DNA from 3 places in the Actinomadura kijaniata genome. Region 1 is predicted to be linked to each of the others. Evidence: riboswitches for the same ligand, from Rfam matches in the RefSeq annotation. Region 1 holds a riboswitch; each other region holds the start of a gene.
The links. A riboswitch is a leader RNA that binds a small molecule or an ion and turns the genes downstream of it on or off. The one in region 1 is predicted to bind cyclic di-AMP.
Positions count from the first base shown of each region.

Region 2: another riboswitch for cyclic di-AMP. It lies ahead of HNR61_RS37110 (CHAP domain-containing protein); the one in region 1 lies ahead of HNR61_RS50350 (M15 family metallopeptidase).
Region 3: another riboswitch for cyclic di-AMP. It lies ahead of HNR61_RS00620 (C40 family peptidase); the one in region 1 lies ahead of HNR61_RS50350 (M15 family metallopeptidase).

Region 1 covers NZ_JACJIA010000023.1:37,673-40,938, reverse strand. The annotation lists gene HNR61_RS44700 (CHAP domain-containing protein) at 1-431, opposite strand, end outside; cyclic di-AMP (ydaO/yuaA leader) riboswitch at 432-577, opposite strand; gene HNR61_RS50350 (M15 family metallopeptidase) at 961-1,626, opposite strand; cyclic di-AMP (ydaO/yuaA leader) riboswitch at 1,636-1,814, opposite strand; gene HNR61_RS44690 (C40 family peptidase) at 2,683-3,266, opposite strand, start outside.
Region 2 covers NZ_JACJIA010000013.1:133,238-136,503, reverse strand. The annotation lists cyclic di-AMP (ydaO/yuaA leader) riboswitch at 241-440, shown strand; gene HNR61_RS37115 (C40 family peptidase) at 487-993, shown strand; cyclic di-AMP (ydaO/yuaA leader) riboswitch at 1,128-1,268, shown strand; gene HNR61_RS37110 (CHAP domain-containing protein) at 1,279-2,073, shown strand; gene HNR61_RS37105 (gluzincin family metallopeptidase) at 2,177-3,266, shown strand, end outside.
Region 3 covers NZ_JACJIA010000001.1:131,389-134,654, forward strand. The annotation lists gene HNR61_RS00615 (hypothetical protein) at 1-181, opposite strand, end outside; gene HNR61_RS00620 (C40 family peptidase) at 377-1,396, opposite strand; cyclic di-AMP (ydaO/yuaA leader) riboswitch at 1,404-1,552, opposite strand; gene typA (translational GTPase TypA) at 1,742-3,266, shown strand, end outside.

The sequences.
Region 1 (3,266 bases):
ACGCTGTCGAAGTCCCGCACCTTGCGCCTGAGGTGGACGCCGTCGGTGTTCGCCTCGATCGTGTGCAGGGTGGAACCCTTGACGCTCTCCACCAGCCCGACGTGCTGGATCGCGCCGGTGTCCTTGGACCCTGACCAGGCGAAGAACACCACGGCCCCGGGTTCGGGCTCGGTGCCCCAGGCGTCGTTCCGCTGGAACCACCTGGCGTGGCTGATCGTGGCGGCGAACTCGCCCGCCCAGTCCTCCACCTTCGCCTGGTTGGCGGCCCAGGCGAGGAACATGTCGCACCACGGAGCGGTCGTGTAGTAGTCGTCGCCGCCCTCGAACGTCTTGCCGTACCACTCGCCGTACTTGGTGTAGCCGCCGGCTTTCTCGCGGTACCCGAGCTCTTTCTTGGCTATTTCAAGCAGCTTTTCGCCTACGGGATCCATCAGCTCTCCTTGGACCGCCTACCGGGTTAGCTGACGGGTTCGGGCCAGGAGCAGCCCTACCGCGCGGAGCGGATTCACCCCAGGAACGTGGGTCCCCGGCTCCCATGGAGGCGCGACGCGCCATCGGGACTCGGCGGACGATCCGCGCCCCCCGAGCGGGGAGCTGGTCACGGACCGATTACGAGGCAATGTAGTAGATGATTCGGGCAATGACCAAGTTCTATTCATGAAACGACATAAATGATCTACCTTGGGAGATGTCGTTCGAGGGCTGGTGGACGACTGATGGCTGTCTACCCAGGTCACCGGGTAGATCAAGTCTTCGGTGCAGGCGGCGGTGACGATGAGGCGCCGTTGGCTGGCCCTCACCGTTGCCGGACTCTCTACTAAGAGGAGTAGTAGTTCTTGTCGCTCCCTGATTCCGTGGCGATGACTTCGGACAGGTGTTTTCCCTTCGACCGTGGCAGCCGGGGCTCCTCACGCCCGTGCCCTATGGATCCGATCCGGTCTTCGCCGTCCCTTCCCGGATCTACCGGCGCTTTCCTCGGCCCGGGTCGAACTCCCAGTGCCAGGGCTCGTACGGGTTGCTGTAAGCCCGGTCGGGACGGAACCAGCCATACGTGCCCGCGTTGGCGCGCAGCCACGCGAACTGGGGCGATCCCTCGTTCCGGACACCGCCGCAGAAGTCCACGGCGATGCCGAGGCCGTGCTCGCTGAAGCCGGGCCGAGCGGCCATGCCCGAGGGCATGCTGCTGGAGAGCCGCCGTTGCTCGGCGAGGCTGCGGTAGGCGTCGTCCAGGCAGGCGTCAGTGCCGAAGCGGCGCTTGTAGACCGCATTGAGTTCGTAGAAGGCGAGGGCCGCGTCCGCCCGTAGAAGCAGGCCGCGCTGCGGTAGCGGACACAGGTGGCGGGCCGGGATCTGGCCGTTCGGATATTTGCTGGCCCGTTTCCCCCGCGCCGCGTTGCACCTGGGCGGTGCCTTGGTTTCGTCGGCGGATCGGGCCGCGCCGGTGGAACCCGCCGGGGACCCGGCTTGCCCGGCGGCCAGCACCAGCGGCCCGGCCGTGGTCGTCGTGGAGTCCTCGTCGTCGCTGAACCCCGAGGTCGCACCCAGGGTTCCCGCGAGGACGCCCGCAAGGATGGTGCTGGTGATCGCCCCTGCGAGCCTGCCCTTTCTCGGATGCCGCACTGTCACGGCGTCTTCTCCTGTCTTCCATGTCGCCTACCGGGTTAGCTGACGGATTCGGACGTGGAAGTCGCCCTACGGCGCTCTGGGGAGAACAGAACTGAGCGCCGATTCACCCCTGCGAGTGGCGGCCAACGGGACGCCCTCGCACTGGTTCCCCGGCTCCGCGCCGTGCGCGGACTCGGCGTCGTCCGAACTCACCGGGAAGCAGGCCACTGCCGTGACCGGTTCCGGGAGCATGCGGACGCATTCGGATGGGCGCCGACCCCCGAGGGGTGTCGACGTGGTCCGGAGAGTACCAAAGCGTCAAAGAAAGGCAAATGACCTGCCAAGTCGCGACGGAGGATCCGTTCTCGCCTTGTGTTCCGGCCCCTGATCCTCTCCGGGAGAGACGTGATCTTGTTTGGTTCTCGACGGTTAAGTATTGCGACGCATGTGCCGAAAGCGACACATGAGACGAGCCTTGGGATCGACGTTCTGTGCTGTCTGGCCAATGGAGAGAACCGACCCTGGGATCCCTCGTCGAGCGGCACGGTGAAGGCTCTTCCCAGAACCCGACGATGTCACCCCACCAGCCGAACACGAGCAGCAACGCACCGACACTCCACAGCACGATCGCGAGAGTGCGCAGCGTTGTGCCGGTCTCCTGCCATGTCCGCCGAGCCCAACGCATCGTTCCCACCCGTGCGTTCCTCCGCAGCCCCCGCTCAAGTGACGCGTGGCCGGCGGTGAATGGTTCTCACCGTCGAGCCCGTTGATCCCCCGGTCCACCGGACAGGGCTTAGCGAGGCCGCGGGTTCCTTGTGACTCTTCTCCGCAGCGGACAGAGGCACGTCCGGCCCGGCGATCATGGGGTTGAGCAGTCCGGCGGTGGTCCGCAGGTTTCCGCGCACCAGGGGCGGGTCCGAGGTCTCGGTCGCCACATCGGTGCCAGTACTCAACGGCAGCGTGACCACCGGGACCCGGCTGTAGCCGCCGCCGTGCCGCTCCATCGCAACCGGCTCGTGGAAGCGTCGAGCTTCCGCACGAAAGCGGGGAAGAGGGGTGTGCGACGGCGGGGCGGGTTCAGGCCACGCGGACGGCCCCGGCCCAGGGGCGGCCCGCGATGGGGCTGATCTTGACGTGGTCCCCGGCCTGCGGGGCGTGCGCCATCTTGCCGTCGCCGACGTACAGGCCCATGTGGTGCAGGTCGGCGTGGAAGGACACCGGGTCGCCGGGGCGGAGCCGGCCGTGGGGGACCTGGACGCCGGCCTTCCACTGGGCGCCGGTGTAGCGCGGCAGCATGACGCCCACCTGGACGTAGGCGTACAGCGTCAGGCCCGAGCAGTCGAAGTCCCTGGTGTTGCGGCCCTGCGCCACCCCGTACGTGCGGCCGTTCGGGCCGCCGCCGCCCCAGGAGTAGGGGATGCCGATCTGTCTTAGCGCGAAGCGGACCGACTGGGCCGCCCTGCCCGAACCCGAGACCGGCGGCAGGTCACCGGTCTTCTCGGGCGCCCGCTTGAGCAGCGTGCCGCGCACCCTCTCGTAGAGCCGCTGGGTCTTCTTGCGTTGTCGTTCGAGGTCGGAGCGGAGTTGCCGGACCTGGGCGGCGCGCTCCTCGGCGGTCTTGCGGGCCCGCTGCGCCGATTGCAGCGTCTGCAGCAGGGCTT
Region 2 (3,266 bases), on a different contig from region 1:
CGTCGTCCAGACGTCGCGGCCGTCTCCCAGGGAGACCTTCGGCCGGCCCGGCCGCACCGTGCGCACGCGAACCGGCGTGCATGGCGCTGAGAGCGCGCCACGGCGGACCATGAGGGCCCAGGCCACCGGCGGTTCACCGGTCCGCATGACCGGCCGCCCTGCCCATGACAACCAAGCCGCGCGTTCACGCGGGACGACAGGGTCCCGTGCCTCCGGCTGGCTTCACCACGCCTTTCGAACGCGTCGGCAACGCCGAATCCGCCTGTGCGCGGAACCGGGGACCCACTTGGGTCACGGTCCCGGACATCGCTTCCGGAACCGCCTCGACCCCGGGGTGAATCGGCGCGGCCTCCCGATCACGCATCGGCCCGCCTCGCCGTAGGGCGACTTCCAAGCCCGAACCCGTCAGCTAACCCGGTAGGCGTCTGGAAGAAGGAGCAACCCCTGCCCAGCAACGCTGCCAGCAGCATTTCCCGCCGGACCCGCATGGCGGGCGGCCTCGTGGCCGCCACCGCCGTCCTGACCCCCGCGATCGCCGTCGCCGGGACCTCCTCGGCCAGCGCCGCCACCCCCGTGGCCAAGGTCGTGCAGCAGGCCAAGACGAAGTCCTGGGCCGAGCGCCAGAAGCTCGCCCAGAAGGCCCTGCGCGCCGCCGCCTCCAAGAAGGGCAAGCCCTACCGCTGGGGCGCCTCGGGCCCCAACGCCTTCGACTGCTCCGGACTGGTGCAGTGGTCCTACAAGAAGGCCGGGGTCGCCCTGCCCCGCGTGACCGGATCGCAGTACTCCGCCGTCAAGAACAAGATCTCCTGGAAGAACCTCGCCCCCGGCGACCTGGTCTTCTTCAACGGCAAGCGGCACGTGGGCCTGGTCTACAAGAAGACCGGCAACACCCTCCACATGATCCACTCCCCGCACAGCGGGAGCTCGGTGAAGGTCGTCAAGCTGGACGGCTACCGCAAGCGGACCTTCGCCGGCGCCGTCCGTCCCTACTGACGGCGCCTCCTCACACCACGGGCGTGACCGCCGACCCCGTCTCCCATCCTCCCGGCGGTCACGCCCCTTCCCCCCTCCTTCTCCTCATCGAGGAGCCACCCGTAGTCACGGGCGCGCACGCGCCCACCGCCGAGTTCGCCGTTGCGCCCTGTCCGGGCGCGCGAAGCCGGGGACCCAATCTCCCCTGGGGTGAATCGGCCGCCACGACGCGGCCGTAGGGCAGCTTCCACGCCCGAACCCGTCAGCTAACCCGGTAGGCGGTATGGAAGCCAAGGAGTCACCTTCGTGTCAGGCAAGCACCGCAAGCCCAGCCCGCTCGGGATCGCCGTCCGCACCGGCGGCACCCTCGCCGTCGGCGCCGCCGTGATCGGCACCGCCGCCGCCACCGCCTCCGCCTCGGTCCCGATGCCGGGCAAGGACGCCCCCCGCAGCGGCGCGCTGGCCGCCATCGCCGCCGCCAAGCCCGCCGCCCAGCCGGTCGTCAAGGCCGCCGCCGCCCCGCCGCAGCAGCCCCAGCAGCGGGTCCAGCAGCCGGCCCAGAAGCCCGCGCAGCAGGCCAAGCCCGCCCAGAAGCCCCAGCAGGCCAAGAAGCGGCCCACCGCCGCCGACGCGATCAAGATCGCCGAGTCCCAGGTCGGGATCAAGGAGAACGGCGCGGGCGAGACCAAGTTCCAGGACTGGTACAAGAAGACCGAGCGCGCCAAGGAGACCGTCAAGCGCGACGGCGGCTCCCTGGACGGCTACACCGACGCCCAGTGGTGCGCCATGTTCGTCTCCTGGGTCGGCGACCAGCTCGGGTTCACCGACCAGATGGGCGCCGACGCCTGGACGATCGCGCACGCCAACTGGTTCAAGGACCGGGACCGCTGGGGCACCGAGGCCAAGCCCGGCGCGGTCGTGTTCTTCTCCTGGAAGGGCGGCAAGAGCATCAACGACATCGTGCACGTCGGCATGGTCATCAAGGACAACGGCGACGGCACCGTCAAGACCGTCGAGGGCAACACCGGCAACGCCGTCCAGATCAAGACGCGCAACAAGAGCCAGATCGTCGGCTACGGCTACCCCGACTACGCCAAGTAAGCCGTGTTCCAAGAGCCCTGGCCCGCGGCGCTCGCCCCGGGGCTCGCGCGGTGGTCGAGGCCGCTTGGAAACGCTCTCCGTCCCCGTGCATAGGATCGCCCCCATGACGGACGGTCCCCGCCGGGCGGAGCCCGCACGGCCCCGGCGCCGCCGAGTGATCGTCTCGGTGGCGGCCGGGGCCGTCGGCTGCCTGGCCGCCGGGCTCGCCGCCACGCTGGCCCCCGCCTCCCCCGGGACGCAGCGCGCCACAGAGCGCGCGCCGCGCCCGGTCTCCGCCGCCGGGTTCGACCGCGGGGCCGCCGGCACCGTGCTGGCCAACCGTGCCCGCGCCGTGCGCGAGCGCGACCGCACCGCGTTCCTGGCCACCGTCGCCACCGCCCCGGCCGCGTTCCAGCGCGAGCAGGGGACGCTGTTCGACAACCTCCTCCGGCTGCCCCTCCAGGACTGGCGGGAACGGCTGGCCGACGCCCCCGCCGAGTCCGGGCCCGGCGCGGTGACCGTGCGGATCGACCTGCGCTACCGGCTGCGCGGCCACGACCCCGGGCCGGTCGCCCGGACGCGGTACCTGGCGTTCGCGCCCCGCGACGGCGGCTGGGTGATCAGGGGGCCGGGGCGGCCCGGCCCCGGCGCCGCCCCCGCGCAGGCCGAGGTCTGGGACGACCGGCCGGTGCGGGTCGTGCGCGGCCGGTCCAGCCTGGTGGTCGGGGACGCCGCCGGGCTGGAGGAGATCGCGCGCCGGCTGGACGCGGCCGTGCCCGCCGTCTCCCGCGTGGTCGGCGACGGCTGGCCGCGCCGCGCCGTCGCGCTCGCCCCCGCCGACCCGGAGCGCGCCGCCGCCCTGGTGGGCGGCGGCCGGGACCTCGCCTCGATCGCCGCCCTGGCCGTCGCCGCGGGCGGCGCCGGCGACCGGATCGTCATCTCCCCCGCCGCCTTCCCCCGCCTGAACGGGCTGGGCCGCTCGGTCGTGCTCACCCACGAGCTGACCCATGTGGCCACCGGCGGCGCCCGCGACGGCCGCACCCCGCTGTGGCTGATCGAGGGGCTGGCCGACTACGTGGGCTACCGGGACGCGAAGGTCGCGGTGCGCGACGCCGCCGGGGAGCTGCGCCGCGAGGTCGCCGCGGGGCGGCTCCCGGACGCGCTGCCGGGGCCGGCGGCGTTCGACGGCGGCTCCGGGCGGCTGTCGCAGGCCT
Region 3 (3,266 bases), on a different contig from region 1:
CCTGGATGTTCGCCGGGAAGCAGGCCAGCACCAGCTTGACCAGCTCCTCCTGGGAGGGCTGCTGGGCGGCGGCGCGCGGCGCGGGGCGCCAGGCGGCCTCGGCCGGGGCGGTCAGCGCGGTCACGGGCAGCAGGGCGGCCGCCAGGGTGGCCGCGAGCAGCGCGGGCTTGTGCGTCCTCACTGGACTCCTTCGGTCGTGGGGGCGAACGCCGGGGAGCGGCGGGGCGACGTTCGCGGTCTGGGGCCGGAGGGTACTGAGGTTCGGCGGTGACGGACGGGAATTGACCAAACCAGGCCAATGAGAGATTCCGGGCATGCGGCCGTCCCGCCGCGTGGCATCGCGGCGGGACCTCGGAGGCACCGGGAAGGGGCGGCGTCAGGGGATGCGGTTGGCGCCCGCGTAGTCGGAGCGGTCCGACAGTTTTGAGATCTTCACCACATCGCCGGTCTGCGGGGCGTGCAGGTACTTGCCGTCGCTGAGGTAGATCCCCATGTGGTGCAGGCTGGAGCCGAAGTACACCAGGTCGCCCGAGCGGAGCCCGCCCCGGTCCACCTTGTGGCCGAGCTGGTAGAGGTCGCCGGTGTAGTGCGGCAGGCCCTTCTTGCCGACCTGCGCGTACGCCCACACCACCAGGCCCGAGCAGTCGAACGTGTTCGGCCCCGCCGCCGCCCACACGTACGAGCTGCCGATCTTCGTCAGCGCCTTGCGGGCCATCCTGGCGGGCAGGTCCGTGCCCTTCACCGTCGCCTTCAGGCCGGTCTTGGGATCGGTGATCCGGGTGATCGACAGCTTGTCCAGCTGCTTGACGACCTCGTCGACCTTCGTCTTGGCGGCGTCGCGGGCCTGCTTGGCCCGGTCGTAGGCCTGCTGCACCTGGCGGGCCCGGTTCTGCGCGTCGGTGCGGGCCCTGTCGGCCTCGCTGATCCGCGCCTGGAGGCCCTGGATCACCGACGCCTGGTTCTGGATCAGGTAGGCCGAGGTGGACAGCCCCTCGGTGCCGCCGGTCACGGCGAACACCGTGTCGGGGCTGCCGCCGATGTAGTTGGCGGCGGCCAGGCGGCCCAGCTCCTCGCGGGCGGGCGCGGCCTGCTGCTCCAGGCGCTCGGCGTTCAGCCGGGCCTGCTTCTCGGCCTCCCTGGCGCGGCCGAGGTCGACGCGCGCCTTGTTGAACTGCTCGGTGAGCTTCTCGGCCTCGTCGTTCAGCTCCCTGAGCCGCTTCTTCAGCTCCGCCTCGGAGGGCTTGGGCTCCTGGGGAACGGTCTGCGGCCGCGCGGGCGCGGCGTGCGCCGTTCCGGTCAACGCGCTGGTCAGCGCGGTGGGGGCGGTCATGCCGAGGCCGACCAGCAGGGTGGCGGCGGGCAGGGCGAAGCGGCGTCGCCGGGGATCCAGAACCAAGCCGGTGTTCTCCTCTCCTCCGTCGCCTACCGGGTTAGCTGACGGGTTCGGGCCAGGAGGAGCCCTACGGCGCACGGAGAATGTGCGCCGATTCACCCCAGGGAACGCGATGCGGGGTCCCCGGCTCCCCACCAGGGGATTCGGCGGCCCGGGCGCAGCCCCGGGAGCGGGGCTCGGCACGTCCGGACGGGCAGGAGACTACAAAGGATGTTCAAGAAGGGCCAAATGCCCGGTTATGACACCCGTGTGATCCGTGAGGGTCCGGGGCCGTTCACACCGCCAAGTAGAATGGTGTAGGCCGCGGGTCTGCGGCGATCCCCGAAAACTCACGCAAGGCGAAACCGCATGCCCTTCTCCACCCGTGACGACCTCCGTAACGTCGCGATCGTCGCCCACGTCGACCACGGCAAGACGACGCTCGTCGACGCCATGCTCTGGCAGTCCGGGGCCTTCCGCGAGAACCAGGACGTGGACGACCGCGTCATGGACTCCAACGACCTGGAGCGCGAGAAGGGCATCACCATCCTCGCGAAGAACACCGCGGTCCGGCACAACGGGATGACGATCAACATCATCGACACCCCGGGCCACGCGGACTTCGGCGGCGAGGTCGAGCGCGGCCTGTCCATGGTGGACGGCGTCGTGCTGCTCGTGGACGCCTCCGAGGGCCCGCTGCCGCAGACCCGGTTCGTGCTGCGCAAGGCGCTGGCCGCCAAGCTCCCGGTGATCCTGGTCATCAACAAGACCGACCGCCCGGACGCGCGCATCGACGAGGTCGTGGACGAGACCTACGAGCTGTTCATGGACCTCGACGCCGCCGAGGACCAGATCGACTTCCCGATCGTCTACGCCTCCGGCCGCGCGGGCCGCGCCTCGCTGAACAAGCCCGGCGACGGCGAGCTGCCCGACTCCGAGGACCTGGAGCCGCTGTTCCAGGTGATCACCGAGACGATCCCGGCGCCGTCCTACGACCCGTCGGCCCCGCTCCAGGCGCACGTCACGAACCTGGACGCCTCCAACTTCCTCGGCCGTATCGCGCTGTGCCGCGTGCACGCCGGGAACATCAAGAAGGGCCAGCAGGTCGCCTGGTGCCGCCACGACGGCACGATGGAGCGCGTCAAGATCACCGAGCTGCTGATGACCGAGGCGCTCACCCGCAAGCCCGCCGAGTCCGCGGGCCCGGGCGACATCATCGCCATCGCCGGCATCCCGGAGATCATGATCGGCGACACCATCGCCGACCCCGAGGACCCGCGCCCGCTGCCGCTGATCACGGTGGACGAGCCCGCCATCTCGATGACCATCGGCACCAACACCTCGCCGCTGGCCGGCCGCGAGAAGGGCACCAAGGTCACCGCCCGCATGGTCAAGGACCGCCTGGACCGCGAGCTGGTCGGCAACGTCTCCATCCGCGTCCTGCCGACCGAGCGCCCCGACGCCTGGGAGGTCCAGGGCCGCGGCGAGCTCGCGCTGGCGATCCTGGTCGAGAACATGCGCCGTGAGGGCTACGAGCTGACCGTCGGCAAGCCGCAGGTGGTCACCCGCGAGATCGACGGCAAGAAGCACGAGCCCGTCGAGCGCCTCACCGTCGACATCCCCGAGGAGTACCTCGGCGCGGTCACCCAGCTCATGGCGGTCCGCAAGGGCCGGATGGAGCAGATGACCAACCACGGCACCGGCTGGATCCGCATGGAGTTCCTGGTCCCGGCGCGCGGCCTGATCGGCTTCCGCACCGAGTTCATGACCGAGACCCGCGGCACCGGCATGGCCCACCACGTGTTCGAGCGCTACGAGCCGTGGTTCGGCGAGCTGCGCACCCGCCCGTCGGGCTCCCTGGTCGCCGACCGCACGGGCCAGGCCAGCGCCTACG